2 regions of the Pseudarthrobacter sp. MM222 genome follow, and region 2 is predicted to be linked to the other one. Evidence: riboswitches for the same ligand, from Rfam matches in the RefSeq annotation. Region 2 holds a riboswitch; the other holds the start of a gene.
The links. Region 2 has a riboswitch for S-adenosylmethionine ahead of metX (homoserine O-acetyltransferase MetX). Riboswitches for the same ligand answer to the same signal wherever they lie in the genome.
Positions count from the first base shown of each region.

Region 1: linked by a shared signal. The riboswitch ahead of OM977_RS01365 (ABC transporter substrate-binding protein) and the one ahead of metX (homoserine O-acetyltransferase MetX) in region 2 are both predicted to bind S-adenosylmethionine.

Region 1 is NZ_OX352321.1:276,253-283,907, forward strand. It holds gene OM977_RS01365 (ABC transporter substrate-binding protein) at 1-779, opposite strand, end outside; SAM riboswitch class I at 877-965, opposite strand; gene OM977_RS01370 (lytic transglycosylase domain-containing protein) at 1,241-1,993, shown strand; gene OM977_RS01380 (LamG domain-containing protein) at 2,280-3,677, opposite strand; gene OM977_RS01385 (nSTAND1 domain-containing NTPase) at 3,789-7,655, shown strand, end outside.
Region 2 is NZ_OX352321.1:1,376,630-1,384,284, forward strand. It holds gene OM977_RS06195 (bifunctional o-acetylhomoserine/o-acetylserine sulfhydrylase) at 2-1,318, shown strand; SAM riboswitch class IV at 1,434-1,549, shown strand; gene metX (homoserine O-acetyltransferase MetX) at 1,560-2,735, shown strand; gene OM977_RS06205 (MFS transporter) at 2,938-4,320, shown strand; gene OM977_RS06210 (LysR family transcriptional regulator) at 4,437-5,375, opposite strand; gene mmsB (3-hydroxyisobutyrate dehydrogenase) at 5,511-6,413, shown strand; gene OM977_RS06220 (CoA-acylating methylmalonate-semialdehyde dehydrogenase) at 6,462-7,655, shown strand, end outside.

The DNA of each region.
Region 1 (7,655 bases), 1.1 Mb from region 2:
ACGACCCTGTCCAGGTAGGCGGCCCCCTGGTTCGGGGCTCCTTCCGGGGCCCAGGCGTAGTCTGCACGCTTGGCCAGGACGATTTCCTCATCTGCCTTCTCTGATTCGAAGGCGAAGGGACCAGAGCCAGATATCTTCGCGATGGCTGACTGGCCGGCGTTGTCCAGGGCGAGGGTCTTCGGTGAGACGAGTCCGGCCGTGACGGAGGAGGTGGCCCGCAGGAAGTTGGCGTCGGGGGTGGACAGCGTCACTTCCACCTGGTCGCTGCCGATGACCTGGGAGGACTTGTAGGCGGAGAAGTCGACGTTCGGCTGGATCTTGGCACTCTCGATGCCCTTTCCCAACGCGTCAAAGTTCGCCTGGACCGCTGCGGCGTCAAGGGGCGTTCCATCGCTGAACGTCACGCCGGGGCGGATCGTGAAGGTGAACTTGGTCTGATCCTCGCTCGCCGTGAATTTGCTGGCGATCCACGGAACAAGTTCACCCTTCTCGGCGTCGAAATACGTCAGCCGGTCGAGCACGCTGTTCAGGACGTTGGCCTTCTCGTAGAAGCGTGCCGCCTGGGTCTGGAAGTTGTTGATCGGCGTGACTTCCGCGAAGACGAAGGTCCCGCCCTGCACCGGAGTGCTGTCCTGGGCCTGCGCGGCCGACGTTCCGCTGGCGCCGCCGCCGCAGGCGCTCAGGGCCAGGGCGGCTGCACCCATGAGGGCCAGCAGGGTCAACGGGCGGCGTTTGGTCTTCGCTCGCAAATGGGCCTTGCGGTATTCGTTGGTATCCATCGTGGATCCTCTCGGTCGTGACCGAGGGACTCCAAGACCCTGCAAGTGTGCCCGGCTCAACTCTCGCTTTGCTCGGTGGAACTTGGGATCTCGGCAATCGCCATCGGTCCTGGCATTAGCACCGTGCCCGAAGGGTGGTTGCTACGGCGTCATCGAGCCAGGTCTCTCAGCCGATCTGGATGGTGTTAATTCGTTCTGTGGCAGTTTTTCGTTCGCCCCGAACGTTTCAGACCGGGACAACATCCACTTTGTTGCAGAATCTTCGATTTCCCAACAATCGCGACACGTTCTGCAACAATCGAGCACCCAAGCCGCGGCCCGGAAAGTGACCGGCACTTCTGCGCGCGGCCATAATGTACGTTGGCAACCGGTTCAAAAAAGCACAGGAATGAGAGTCACTCAGTGGCAAGCGATCACGACGGCGCCCGGCCCCCGGCGTCCACGGAGTGCCTGGGTAGTCCGTGCTCCGCCTGAAGCGCCTTGCAGTGTTCAGCGTGTTCGTGTTCTGCGTTGTCACCGGATTCTTGTTCTGGGCGCTCCCGCTGTCCGGTGCGCAGGCGCGCGGGGCCCTGCCCCCGCCGCCCCGCGCGGAGGCGAAATTCGAAGTGCTGTCAGCAGGCAGCACCCCCGCCGTGAACGTAACGCGGAGTGCGGACGCCCAGTGGCTCCTCCGCGCGGCGGCGCAGACCGGCATACCCGCCCGCGCGCTGCGGGCCTACGTGGCTGCCGCCGGTGCGGCCAGCGATTCCACTCCGGCCTGCGGCATCGGCTGGAACACGGTGGCGGCCATCGGCTTCATCGAATCCGCCCACGGAACCTACGGCGGCGGACACCTGACGAGCGCAGGGCAGGCGAGCGGGCCGATTATCGGCCCCAGCCTCGACGGCGACGGTTTCGCCGCCATCGCGGACACGGACGACGGCGCCCTCGACGGCGACGCCCACTGGGACCGCGCCGTCGGGCCAATGCAGTTCATTCCCTCCACCTGGCGGTACGCAGGTAGGGACGGGAACCACGACGGCGAAGCCGACCCCTTCAACATCGATGACGCCGCGCTAAGTGCCGCCTCGTACCTGTGCGCCCAAGGCCGTGACCTCACCACAGCAGCGGGCTGGACAGACGCCGTCTACTCCTACAACCAGTCTGATACTTACATCCACGAGGTACGCGACCAGGCCAAGGCATACGCCGCACTGGCGGGCCCCGCCGGGTAACGGGATCCGCGCCGTCGCTAGTTTGCGACGCTCACGGTGCGGCTCCTGGGCCGGGCAATGGCGAGACGCTATCCGAATATCCTGCAGATAGCCCCGGCCGCCCGCCGCGATGAAGGCTCGGTAGTCGGGACCGGCTGTGACGACCAGTTTGAGTTTGAATTCGCGCTCGACCTGCTCCTTTGGACGGCTTCGAACGGCTTCACCAGCGGGGGTGGACGTCGACGCAGGCAAGCAAGCACCGGCAGCCCACCCTCCCACACGCTCCGTAGGATCAGCGTCCGTCCCGTCACGACCGGAATTTGAAGGAGTCGACGACTGCGCCGGCTCCGGCCCCGCCGTGGTAGTCAAGCAGGCTGTGCTGCCCGAGCACGGCAGTGACCTCGATCGCGACGTTTCCTTCCTTCCAGTCGAGGAGGAAGAGGCGCATTTCCAGCGGGGCGCCGATCACGTGATGCAGCTCAGAAACGCCGCCGCCGATGATGACGGGAATCGCGTGGATGACGCCGTCGAGCGGGCAAGGGCTCCTCCACCCTTCACTCACCCGGAAGTCGAGCGCGATACCGGACAAACCGCCCACCGATACGGGAGCGTCGTCCACGATCTCGAGGCCCGGCACCGTGCGGTACCACGCAGCGAGTTCCGCGGCGCTCGTGCCGACCCCCGGCTGCGCTTCTTCGCCGCAGGACGCCGGAGCACTGACATTCTGGTAAACGCCGATGTAGCTCCCGCCCCAGATGCCCTCCTCTGGATCGTCGATCCGGCTTAGCAGTACATTGCCCGGCAAATCCTCACCGTTGGCCCAGCCTTCCGGGACGGTGTACGACAATGTCGGTTCAAAGGACGTGGTCGAGTAGGTACCCGCATCCAGGGGGCCCAGGCAGACACCACCATGCGGATTCGGGCAGACCAACGCTGCCGGCTGCCCTGACCGTTCGAGTGTGACCCCGTCCGGTGCCGCGATCAGCGCGGCGGCCTTCACCTCCTGAGGGTCGAGGGCACGCGACCAGGTTCGCACGTCGGCAACTGTGCCTTCGAATGAGTCAGCCAGTTCTCCGTGCGCTTGGCCGCGACCGAATAGCAGCGAACCTTGCGCTGCGAACAAGGGGTCCGTGGCGACACCCTCGACGCTGGCCGGGTAGCCGTTGAGAAAAAAGCGGGCCCGTCCACCAGCGGAATCGTAAACTCCCGCGAGATGTACCCAGGCGTCCGGTTTTACCCCGACTCCTGAGGCCCGGTCGCGGTTGGTCACGAAGTTGTCCCCGTTGCCATCTTTCGGTTTGACCGAGAACGACCAGAACCCCTCGGCGACGCCCAGAAAAAATGCACCAGCGACATCCCCGGACTGGCTGAGGACCGCGGCGTAGTCCTTGGGCTGACCCGTCGGGCGTACCCAGGCGCTCACTGTGAAGCTCGAGTCGGTGGCGATGGGGCCAGGCGCCGAGGTGGTGGCGTAGCCCGCGCCGTTTATCTGCAATCCGTCGCCTGTCCAGCGGGCGCCGTTTTCGACCGAAAGAGCCACGCCACCGACCGAAGCTTCGGGACGCGTGAGGGACCAGACATTCGCGGCGCCCAGGTTGTCAACGGAGGTGCACGCGCCGAGCGTTCCCATCAGAACGCTGGCGAGGATTACCGCGACGGTTCGCGCCCGGCGGGGAGGAGAAGACAGTTTTAGGGTTGTATTCATGCCGGCATCGTCGCACCCGCCGGTATCCGCACCGGCCGGAACGGTATCCATCCGGTATGCGGGAAGCCTCCGTCCGTTGACACTGCTCTCCAGGCACCTCAACAATGCCTCATGGGTGTATCCGTGCTCGGCGCCGTTCAGGTTGATGGCGCGCCTCGACTCGCTCCGCGCGAACAAATCGTGCTCAGCGTGCTCGCGCTGCGAAACGGCGAGGTCACCTCGACCGGCACACTCGCCGACGCCATCTGGGGCGATGTTCTCCCGGGCACGTGGCGCAAGCAGCTTCAGGCATCCGTCGGGGTGGTCCGGCGGGCGGTCGGCAGCGAACGTATCGAAACTTCAGCGAACGGATACCGGCTTCAGCTCGAGGACGGCGACCTGGACATCTCGCGGTTCGAGAATCAGATCGGGCGCGGACGGATGCACCTGGACGGCGGGCAGCCGGGGCGCGCTGTCGCGGAACTGCGGCGCTCCCTGGCGATCGCGCCGACGGACCCTTTCCCTGCACTCCGCGGCTGGCGGGGAGCCACCGATGACATCGCGAGGATCCTCGAGTTGCGGCACGGCGTCGAGGACGATCTGCTCCGCGCTCGGCTCGCCACCGGTGACCATCCCACGGTCGCGGCTGACGCGGCGCGCGCAGTCGCGGCCGAACCCTTGCGTGAAGCCCGCTGGTGGGCGTTGGCCCTCGCGCAGTACCGCTCGGGGCGGCAGGGGGAGGCGCTGGCGACCCTGCGCCGCGTGCGCGCGCTGCTCGCGGATGAGCTCGGCGCCGACCCGGGATCCGAACTTCAGACGCTCGAGAAAGCGATTCTTCAGCAGGATCCTGGGCTCCTTGATGTACCAGCCACGCAGGATGGGGACGACCTGTGCCCCTATCCCGGCCTCGCCCCATTCGGTATCGATGATGCGGAGCGCTTCTTCGGCCGGGACACCGACATCGCGGCGACCGCAGAGCGGCTCACTCGCGACGGATTCTGCGTCGTCTCCGGGCCATCCGGGTGTGGCAAGTCCTCGCTACTGCGGGCTGGGGTGGCACCGATGTTCCTGGGCCGCGGCGACGAGGTCACCATCACCACCCCGGCCCGATCCCTACCTGCGCTCAGCGTCGGCGACGGCTCGCGGCATCTACTCGTCATCGACCAGTTCGAGGAGGCCTTCGCCGCCGCAGCGCCCGTTGCGGCCGCGGAATACTGTGCCGGCGTCGCGCGACAGCTCGACGAGGGACACCGGGTGGCGATCGTCGTCCGTTCGGATCTCCTCGATGCTTGCGCCTCACAGCCCGGGATCGCTCCGCTCCTGGCGACAGGCCTTCAGGTGCTGACGGCCCCGGCCGCCGCCGCGTTGACAGCCGCGATAAAGGAGCCTGCCCGGCAGGCGGGGCTGACTTTCGAAGCCGGGCTGGTCGATCTCATGGTGAGCGAGACCGAGGCTCACCCGGGCGGCCTGCCTCTACTCGCCCACGCCCTCGCCGAGACCTGGGCCCGACGTGAGGGCTCGACGCTTACTCTCGAGGCCTACCGGGGAACCGGCGGGCTCAGCGGATCGATCAGCCGAACGGCCGAACGGCTGTATCTTTCGCTGACGGAACCCGACCGCCAGGGCTGCAGGCTCCTGCTGCTCCGGCTCGTCTCGATCACCCACGGTGATTCGATCGTCCATCGGCCCCTGCCTTTACGTGCGCTCACCGGAGACAGGGGACTTGAGGGTATCGTCGGCCGTCTCGCAGCTGCGCGGCTACTGACGGTAGAGGCGGACATGGTGAGCCTGAGCCACGAGGCGATCAGCCGTGCGTGGCCCCGCCTGCACGATTGGCTCGAGGTTGACCGAGAAGCGCACCGCGTGCTCGAGCATCTGAGCAGGGCAGCGGTGGGCTGGGCGGAGTCAGGCGAAAGCGACGACGAGTTGTACCGCGGTGCGCGCCTGGCCGCGGCGAGAGAGCTCATCGACGAGAACCCGGGGAGCCTGACCCGGACCGAGTCCCGCTTCGTCCGCGCCTCCATCGAGGGAGCCGACCGCGGCGAACGGGAGCGCCGCGAGCGGGCCATAAACGATGCGCGGCAGAACGTCCGCCTCCGGCGGCTGCTCAGGACCGTCGCCGGTGTGCTGGGTGTCGCCGTCATCACGGGGGTCCTCGCGGTCAGCGGAGCAGTCGAGGCTTCGCGCCGCAGCGAGGAATCCCGTGGAGCTCAGCAGGAGGCTCAACTCGAGGCAATGGTCGGCCAGTCGAGTGCGCTGCGATCATCCGCCCGCGACCTGGCGACGCTCCTGGCCGTGGAGGCGTATCGCCGGTGGCCGGACGACGCGCGCGTGCAGTCCGCGCTCCTCGGGGTTTTTAGCACGGAGCCAGGATTTCTCGGGTATCAGCGGATATCAGGGGTCGACAGACTGATCGCGGCAGCATTGCCGGGCGGTACCGGCGCGGCCGTGCTTCTCGGCGACGGGAACATCGCGCGATACGACTTCGAGACGTCGGCCATGAGCGAGCCGATCGGGGCGCCGGCTTACGAACGGTCCATCGTCGAAGGTACCGTCCTGGGGATGAGTGCCGACGGACAACGTGTCGTTGCTGCCGTGCCGGGAGAAGGTGCGGTGTGTGGTTCGGCGACTCCCTGCACGCTGGTCAGCGCCTTCGACCTGCCCAAGGGAACAAGAGTCCTCCCACCGACTGCGGTCAATGCAACCGTCGACGATCTTGTGGTCGACTCGACTGGCGCATTCGCAGCGCTCGCCGACGCCGGCACTGGGAGTGTTAGCATTCTCGATCTTTCGAACGGACTGCTGAGCGGCCGCATCGAGAATCAAACCGGCCCCGACATTCCACGGAACGTAAGCATCGCATTCTCGGCCTCGGGAAAGCTCGTAATCGGATCGAGCGGTGGCCTACTCCGAATCGCCGACCCGGCGACAGGGAACGTCGCGTCCGAAGTTCAGGCACCGCCTGGAATGGTCGGTGTTCGGCTCGTCGACGCCGGCGGCGGTCTGGTGGTCGGCGCCGGCAACGACGGCCTGGCCGCGGTAGATCTCAAGGAATCCCGCGTTGTCTGGAGCACGGGTTTCACCAGTTCCCATCCGGAGCCTTGCCCGTGGCTTGCTGCCTCAGTGGCTTCCGGCGCGGCGTATTGCGGAGACCGTTTCGGCAAGATCGAGGAGCGGTCAATGATCGACGGCGGCCTGACCGGGAAAAGGTTCGACCCTCAGCGCGGCGATGTGGGCGAGTTGATGGTCTCGGCGGACGGACGGACTTTGGTCGCCGTGGGCGCGTCCGAGCCCGTGATCACCCGCTGGCGGTTGGATGGCAGCGGCCCGGTGGCCACCCTGATCGCGGAAGGTCAGGTGAATCTGGACCGCTACGACATCTCTGGCTCACGCCTCGTCACCGCGACGCGGAGCCCGGGGTCGAAGCGGTCCGACGAGTTCAGCGACTACTCCCTCTGGGATGCCGACGCCGACGCGCGCGTGCGGCGGATGGGGGTGATCGAAGGTGCCGGCTGGGTGGCGCCGAACGCGCTCGCTGCGTACTTTCCAGCGGAGGAGGCGCTCGGATACTTGGATGCCGTCACCGGTGAGCGCGTCTACGGCGATGCGGTCCCCCTCGACGCCTCCAATCTCTGGCCGGCGGCATCCGGCGATCGGCTCCATGTTCTGTTCACTGACGGCACCATCTGGACGGTAGAGAACGCGACGATGACGCGGATTGAGCCAACACTGCACGTCGACGGCGAACCGCGCGCCATCTCAACCGACGCGGCGGGGCGCGTCCTGGTTTCGTCCCTCACACCGGAGGGACCGGTCATGACTCTTCTGGACGGGCTCACGGGCGAGACGCTCATCGACGCGGTGCCCGGCGGCGACGTCAGCGTGCTTGCGCCCGACGGTACTGTTTTCGGTTCGAACGCCCGCGGCCAGATCACCCAGTACGACGCACAGTTGCGCGCCCTCCGAACCCTCGCTGGAGCACGCGGAGAGATATCCCTG
Region 2 (7,655 bases):
AATGTCCAACGCCTGGTCCTTTGAAACCCGCCAGATCCACGCCGGCCAACAGCCGGACAGCGCCACCGGCGCCCGTTCCCTGCCCATCTACCAGACGACGTCGTTCGTGTTCCCCAGCGCCGAGAGCGCAGCCAACCGCTTCGCGCTGGCCGAACTTGCGCCGATCTACACCCGGATCGGCAATCCCACGCAGGATGCCGTGGAGCAGCGGGTGGCGAGCCTGGAAGGCGGCCTTGGGGCGCTGCTGCTCAGCTCCGGCCAGGCTGCGGAGACCTTCGCGATCCTGAACATCGCGGAGGCCGGCGACCACGTCGTGGCCAGCCCCAGCCTGTACGGCGGAACCTACAACCTGCTGGCGCATACCCTGAAGAAATTCGGCATCTCCGTGACGTTCGTGCAGGATCCGGACAACCTGGAGCAGTGGCGCGATGCGGTCCGGCCCAACACCAAACTGTTCTTCGGCGAGGTAGTCTCCAACCCGCGCCAGGACGTCCTGGACATCGAGGGAGTTTCTGCCGTGGCCCACGAGGCCGGCGTGCCGCTGATCGTGGACAACACCCTCTCCACGCCCTACCTGATCCGCCCGATCGAATGGGGCGCGGACATCGTGGTGCACTCCGCCACCAAGTATCTCGGCGGCCACGGCGCCGCGATCGCGGGCGTCATCGTTGACTCCGGCAACTTCGACTTCGGGGCGGAGCCGGAGCGGTTCCCGGGATTCAACACCCCGGACCCCACCTACAACGGCATCGTCTACGCACGTGACCTCGGCAAGGACGGTGCGCTCGGCGCAAACCTCTCCTACATCCTCAAAGCGCGCGTCCAGCTGCTGCGCGACCTGGGCTCCGCCGTCTCCCCGTTCAACGCCTTCCTCATCGCCCAGGGCATTGAGACCCTGAGCCTGCGGGTGGAACGCCACGTTGCCAACGCCACCAAGGTCGCCGAATGGCTCGAAGCCCGGGCCGACGTCGAATCGGTCGCCTACGCGGGGCTGCCGTCCAGCCCCTGGTATGAGCGCGGCCGCAAGTACGGGCCCAAAGGCACCGGCGCCGTGGTCTCGTTCATCGTCGCCGGGGGAGCGGAGGCCGGCCAGCGCTTCGTCGATGCCCTCGAGCTGCACTCCCACGTGGCGAACATCGGCGATGTGCGCTCGCTGGTCATCCACCCGGCCTCCACCACCCACAGCCAGCTGTCGCCGGAACAGCAGACCATCGCCGGCGTCCATCCGGGCCTGGTACGGCTTTCCGTGGGACTCGAGCACATCGACGACATCCTCGCCGACCTCGACGCCGGCTTCCGCGCTGCCAAGGGCGACTGATCCGCCAGTTTCCGGTGCCCCGGCCGCGCGCCGGGGCACCGGAAACCACGGCCTGCAGTCACATAGCCGTCACAATCTTCGCCACAACGGCGCTCCGTTTCGTAGACTCGAGGCAGGTCATGAGTGCCAGCGACAGCCCCGGCTTGCTGGCCGGCAACCCTCCTTTTGCGGCGGGGTGCCCCGGGTGAAGACCTGGCCTGCCGGTCTGCCGACGGCGGGCAAGCGCGAAGTGAGGTCCCACATGACGATTGCCGTCACCCGCAAGGGTGCACCCCTAAGCACCACCGCCGCCCCGCCAGCCACCGGCCCAGCAACGCCGGCAGGTCCTGGCGTTCCTGACGGGACGGTGCAATACGTCCCGATCGGTGACCTTGACCTCGAGTCCGGATCCCGGCTGCCCGATGTCACCCTTGCCTATGAAACCTGGGGGACGCTCAACGCGGACCGCTCCAATGCGGTGCTGATCGAGCATGCGCTTACCGGCGACACCCACGTCACCCGCGGCGCCAGCGAAGAGCCCGGCTGGTGGGAACAGCTCGCCGGCCCCGGCGCCCCCGTGGACACCGAGCGGTACTTCGTGGTCTCGATCAACATCCTGGGCGGCTGCTACGGCTCCACTGGGCCCTCCACGCCCGCTCCGGACGGAAAGCCCTGGGGCTCCCGCTTCCCGCTGGTGACCCTGCGCGACACCACGGCTGCCGAAGCCCGGCTCGCCGATGCCCTCGGCATCCGGAGCTGGTACGCGGTCCTGGGCGGATCTCTCGGCGGCGCCCGAGCCCTGGAGTGGGCCGTGACCTTCCCGGAACGGGTCCGGCGCTGCGCCGTGATTTCCATCGGGGCCAGCAGCACCGCCGAACAGATCGCTTTCGCCCAGGCCCAGACGCTCGCGATCCGCCAGGATCCCGGCTTCAACGGCGGGGACTACTACGGCGGCCCGGGACCCGAGGCCGGCCTTGCCCTGGCGCGGCGCATCGCGCACATTACCTACCGCTCCGCGGCCGAGCTGGACGGACGCTTCGGCCGGAATGCCCAGGAATCAGAGGCCCCGCTGCAGGCCGGGTCGCTGGCCGGCCGGGGCCGCTACCAGGTGGAAAGCTACCTGGACCACCAGGGCAACAAACTCGTCCGGCGTTTCGACGCGAACAGCTACATCGCCATCACCGAGGCCCTCATGAGCCACGACATCAGCCGCGGCCGCGGGGCGCTCGAGGAGGCCCTGGCGCCGTCGACGGCGGAATTCCTGGTGGCAGCCGTGGACTCGGACCGGCTCTATTTCCCGGCCCAGTCCCGCGCCCTCGCGGACGCCCTGCCCGGAACCGTGGACGTGCACGTGATCCAGGCGCCGATCGGTCATGACGGCTTCCTGACCGAGATCGGCCAGCTCAGCGGACAGCTCCGGGAAAACTTCTTCGGCTGATCCGTCCGCTAAAAACGGGCATCGTCTTGACCCGAACGTCCACTGCCTGTGCGTTTTTGCAGACGCGCTCTGCACTAATGGCCGTTGAGACGGAGGCCGGGAGCGCCCATACTCATTGAGAATGATGCCGCGTGTCACAAATCACAGGCGTCCTCCTCCCACTGGTCAATAGGGTGTCGACGGCGACACCAAAGGAGTCGAAATGAGTACGCACAACGCAGCCGCCAGGCGCCCGGAAGAGCCCGACGTCAAATCGTCCGGCCTGAAGAAGGTGGTGACGGCGTCCATGGCCGGCACCGTCGTGGAATGGTATGAGTTCTTCCTCTATGCCTCCGCCGCCACCCTCGTCTTCGGCAAGCTGTTTTTCCCGAATTCCGGCACGGAGCTGGACGGCATCATTGCCGCCTTCGTGACGTACGCTGTCGGCTTCGTGGCCCGCCCCATCGGCGGCATCGTCTTCGGCCACTTCGGCGACAAGTTCGGGCGCAAGCAGCTCCTCCAGCTCAGCATCATCCTGGTGGGCGTCGCGACCTTCGCGATGGGCTGCCTGCCGACGTTCCAGCAGATCGGCTACTGGGCTCCGGCCCTGCTCGTCTTCCTGCGCTTCGTCCAGGGCTTCGCCGTCGGCGGCGAATGGGGCGGCGCCGTCCTCCTGGTCGCCGAGCACAGCCCGAGCAAGTCCCGCGGGTTCTGGTCCTCCTGGCCGCAGTCCGCCGTTCCGATGGGCAACCTGCTCGCGACCGGTGTGCTGTTCGTCCTGTCCTCCACATTGTCCTCGGCCGACTTCCTCAGCTGGGGCTGGCGCGTAGCGTTCTGGCTCTCCGCCGTGATCGTGATCGTCGGCTACTACATCCGCACCAAGGTCCAGGACGCCCCGATCTTCCTGGAAGCCCGCAAGGAAGTTGTCGTTGAGAACAAGGGCTACGGCGTCGCCGAGGTCTTCCGCCGCTACCCCCGCGGCGTCTTCACCGCCATGGGCCTGCGCTTCGCAGAAAACATCCTCTACTACCTCGTGGTGACCTTCTCGATCACCTACCTGAAGATCATCGTCCAGACCGACACGTCCCGGATCCTGCTGCTCCTGCTGGTCGCTCACGCCATCCACTTCTGCGCCATTCCGCTGGTCGGCAAGCTCTCCGATAGCCTTGGCCGCAAGCCGGTGTACATGGCCGGTGCGCTCCTCGGAGCAACGTGGGGCTTCTTCGCCTTCCCGATGATGGACACCAAGAACGACCTCATCATCCTGGCCGCCATCACCATCGGCCTGCTGTTCCACTCGCTCATGTACGCCGGGCAGCCGGCGCTGATGGCCGAGATGTTCCCGACCCGGATGCGCTACTCCGGTGTCTCGCTCGGCTACCAGGTGACCTCGATCGTGGCCGGCTCGCTGGCTCCGATCATCGCCACCGCCCTGCTGAGCCAGTACAAGTCCTCCACCCCGGTGGCCGTCTACCTGCTGATCGCCTGCGCCATCACGGCCGTCGCGGTGTTCTTCCTCAAGGAAACCCGCGGTATCTCGCTCCACGACGTCGACGCCGCCGATGCCCAGGGCACCGCGGACCTGCTGGCCTCCGGAAAGAAATAACGGGCAAAAATATCAGGCAAGAAGTAACCGCTAAGAAGTAACCGCAACAGCCCCTGTCCCTGCTCCGCGGGGACAGGGGCTCTTGCGTGTTTGGCGGCAGATTTCGTCCGTGCTCCTCAGCCGGCCAGCACTGCCTGGCGTTCGCTGATCTCGATCCGGACCGCCTCGATCACGGCCTGCACAGGGGCGGAGCGCAGCGACTCCGAGCGAGCCACCGCCCAGATGGGAAGCTGGCGCTGGAAGTCGTCGGGCAGGACCGGCAGGAAGTCCGGGTTCCCCACCACCAGGAAATTCGGCAGCAGCCCGATGCCCGCGCCGCGCCGGACGGCCTCGAGCTGGGCGAAGATGCTGGTGGCCTGGAAACTGGAGCGCGGCACCGGGAGCTGGGTCGAGCGGTGGCCGAGTTCCGCGACCTGGAGCGAAGACTCAACGTAGGAGACAAAACCGTGCTGCCGGACGTCGTCGAGCGTGAGCGGCAGACCGCGCTCCCTGGCATACTGCGGGCTGGCGTAGAGCCTCAGAAAGTAGTTGCTCAGGAAAATGGTTTGCGCGTTGGTCACGTCCAGGTTCCCCACCACCACTTCAAGGTCCACTCCCGAGCGGTTCTGGCTGGCCTTGCGGGTGGCGCTGAGCATCTCCACGTTGAGCAGCGGGTGGTCCTGCTGCAGGCGCACGAGCGCCGGAGCGACGAAGGCCGCGCCGAAGCCGTCGGGCGTCGCGATCCGGACCAGGCCCGCCAGCAGATCCCCGGTCCGGGCGATGGTGCTGGACAGCGCCCCCAGCGTCCCCTCGATGGCTTCCGCCGCGGCAACCGCCTGGCTGCCGAGCTCTGTCAGCTCCCAGCCGTGCGGGCTCCGCTCCAGGGTGCGCCCGCCGAGCTGCTTGTCCAGGGCGAGGATGCGCCGGGAGATGGTGGTGTGAGTGGTGCCCAGGGTTTCCGCGACCGCATTGAACCGGCCCAGCCGTGCGACGGTCAAAAGGATCAGCAGGTCATCGGGGCTCGGAAGCCGCCTAGCGTCCACGAAATTCTCCTCCGCTGGCTCATGTGCATCCATGCACATGCCATCTGTAGTTTTTTGCCTTGATTGCACTGTAACAGGATGTGATGCTGGACACGGAAACATCCGGCGCCGAGGCCGGATGGCGCGCACTGCGCAAAGCAACAGCAGCAAAGCAAAGGAGCTTATGCCATGGCAGTAATCGCTTGGATCGGACTGGGGAACATGGGCGGGTCCATGTCGGTGAATCTGGCGAAGGCCGGGCATGAGGTCCGGGGCTTCGACCTCAACGCCGAGGCCCTCGCCGCTGCCGAAGCCGGCGGCGTCAAGCCTGCCGGCAGCATCGCCGCGGCCGTCCAGGGCGCCGACGTCGTCTTCACGATGCTGCCCAAGGGCGAGCACGCCCGCGCCGTGTACCTCGGCGAGGACGGCGTCCTGGCCCACGCGGACACCCGCACGCTCCTGGTGGACTCCTCCACGATTGATATCGCCTCGGCCCAGGCGCTGCACGACGCCGCGGCTGCCGCAGGCTTCCGCTTCGTCGATGCTCCGGTATCCGGCGGCATGAGCGGAGCGAAGGCCGCCACCCTGACCTTCATGATCGGCGGCGAGGCAGGCGCCGTCGCCGAGGCCACCGAATACATCCGTCCAATGGCGGCGAACATCATCCCGACCGGCGGCGCCACCACCGGCCAGGCCGCGAAGATCTGCAACAACCTCATGCTCTTCATCAACCTGGCCTCGACCGCGGAGGGTGCCGTCCTGGCGGACCGCCTCGGACTCGACAAGCAGGTTTTCTGGGACATCGCCTCCGTGTCCTCCGGCGACAGCTGGGCCCTGCGCACCTGGTACCCGGTGGCCGGCGTCGTGCCGACCGCCGCATCCAACAACGACTTTGCCCCGACCTTCACCACGGAGCTGGCCAACAAGGACATCGGACTGGCCATCAGCGCCGCCCGTGACACCGGCACTCCGCTGGAGATCGGCGAGCACGTCCAGCAGCTGTTCCAGCGCCTCATCGACTCCGGCGAATCCGGCAAGGACTGCTCGATGATCATCAAACTCATCGACGGCTCCCTCGAGTCCGCCAAGTAGCCTCCCCAGCACGCTCACCACCTGCACCACACGAAAGAGACCCACCCCATGGAACGTATTCCGCACTTCATCAACGGCGCCCTGATTTCCGACGCCGACCGCTTCGGCCCGGTCTTCAATCCGGCCACCGGCGAGCAGGAAAAAGAGGTCGCCCTGGCCTCGGCCGCCCGCGTCGAGGAGGCCATCCAGGCCGCCCGCGCCGCCCTGCCGGCGTGGCGCGCCACGAGCCTGGCCAAGCGCACCAACATCTTCTTCAAGGTCCGCGAACTGCTGCTGCAGCGCCGCCCCGAACTGGCGGCCCTGCTGACCAGCGAACACGGCAAGGTCCTCTCCGACGCCGAGGGCGAGATCACCCGCGGCCTGGAGAACATCGAGTTCGCCACCGGCCTGTCCCACATGCTCAAGGGCGAACGCTCCGAGCAGGTCGCCGGCGGCGTCGACGTCCACTCGGTCCGCCAGCCGGTCGGCGTCGTCGCCTGCATCACGCCGTTCAACTTCCCGGCCATGGTGCCGTTGTGGATGATCGGCAGCGCCCTGGCCTGCGGCAACACCGTGCTGCTCAAGCCCAGTGAAAAGGACCCCTCCTCCGCCATCTTCATCGCCCAGGTCTTTGCCGAAGCCGGCCTGCCGGCCGGTGTGCTCAACGTGGTGCACGGGGACAAGGAAGCCGTGGACGTGCTCCTGGAGCACCCGGACGTCAAGGCCATCAGCTTCGTCGGCTCGACGCCGATCGCCCAGTCCATCTACAAGCGCGCCGCCGACCACGGCAAGCGCGTGCAGGCCCTCGGCGGAGCCAAGAACCACATGGTGGTCCTGCCCGATGCGGACCTGAACATGGCCGCCGACGCCGCCGTCTCCGCCGCCTATGGGTCCGCGGGGGAGCGCTGCATGGCGGTCAGCGTGCTCGTCGCCGTCGGCAACATCGCCGACGAACTCGTGGACGCCATCACCACCCGGATGGCGACGCTGAAGATCGGCCCTGGCACCGACCCGGCCTCGCAGATGGGTCCGCTCATCACGGCCGAGCACCGCGACAAGGTGGCCTCGTACGTCGCCGGCGCCGCCAGCGAAGGCGCCACCGTGGTGGTGGACGGCCGGGACCAGGAGTTCGACTCCAACGGCTTCTTCATCGGCGTCAGCCTGATCGACCACGTCAAGCCGGGCATGAAGGTCTACGACGACGAGATCTTCGGTCCCGTGCTCTCGGTGGTCCGCGCCGATACCTACGCTGACGCGGTCCGG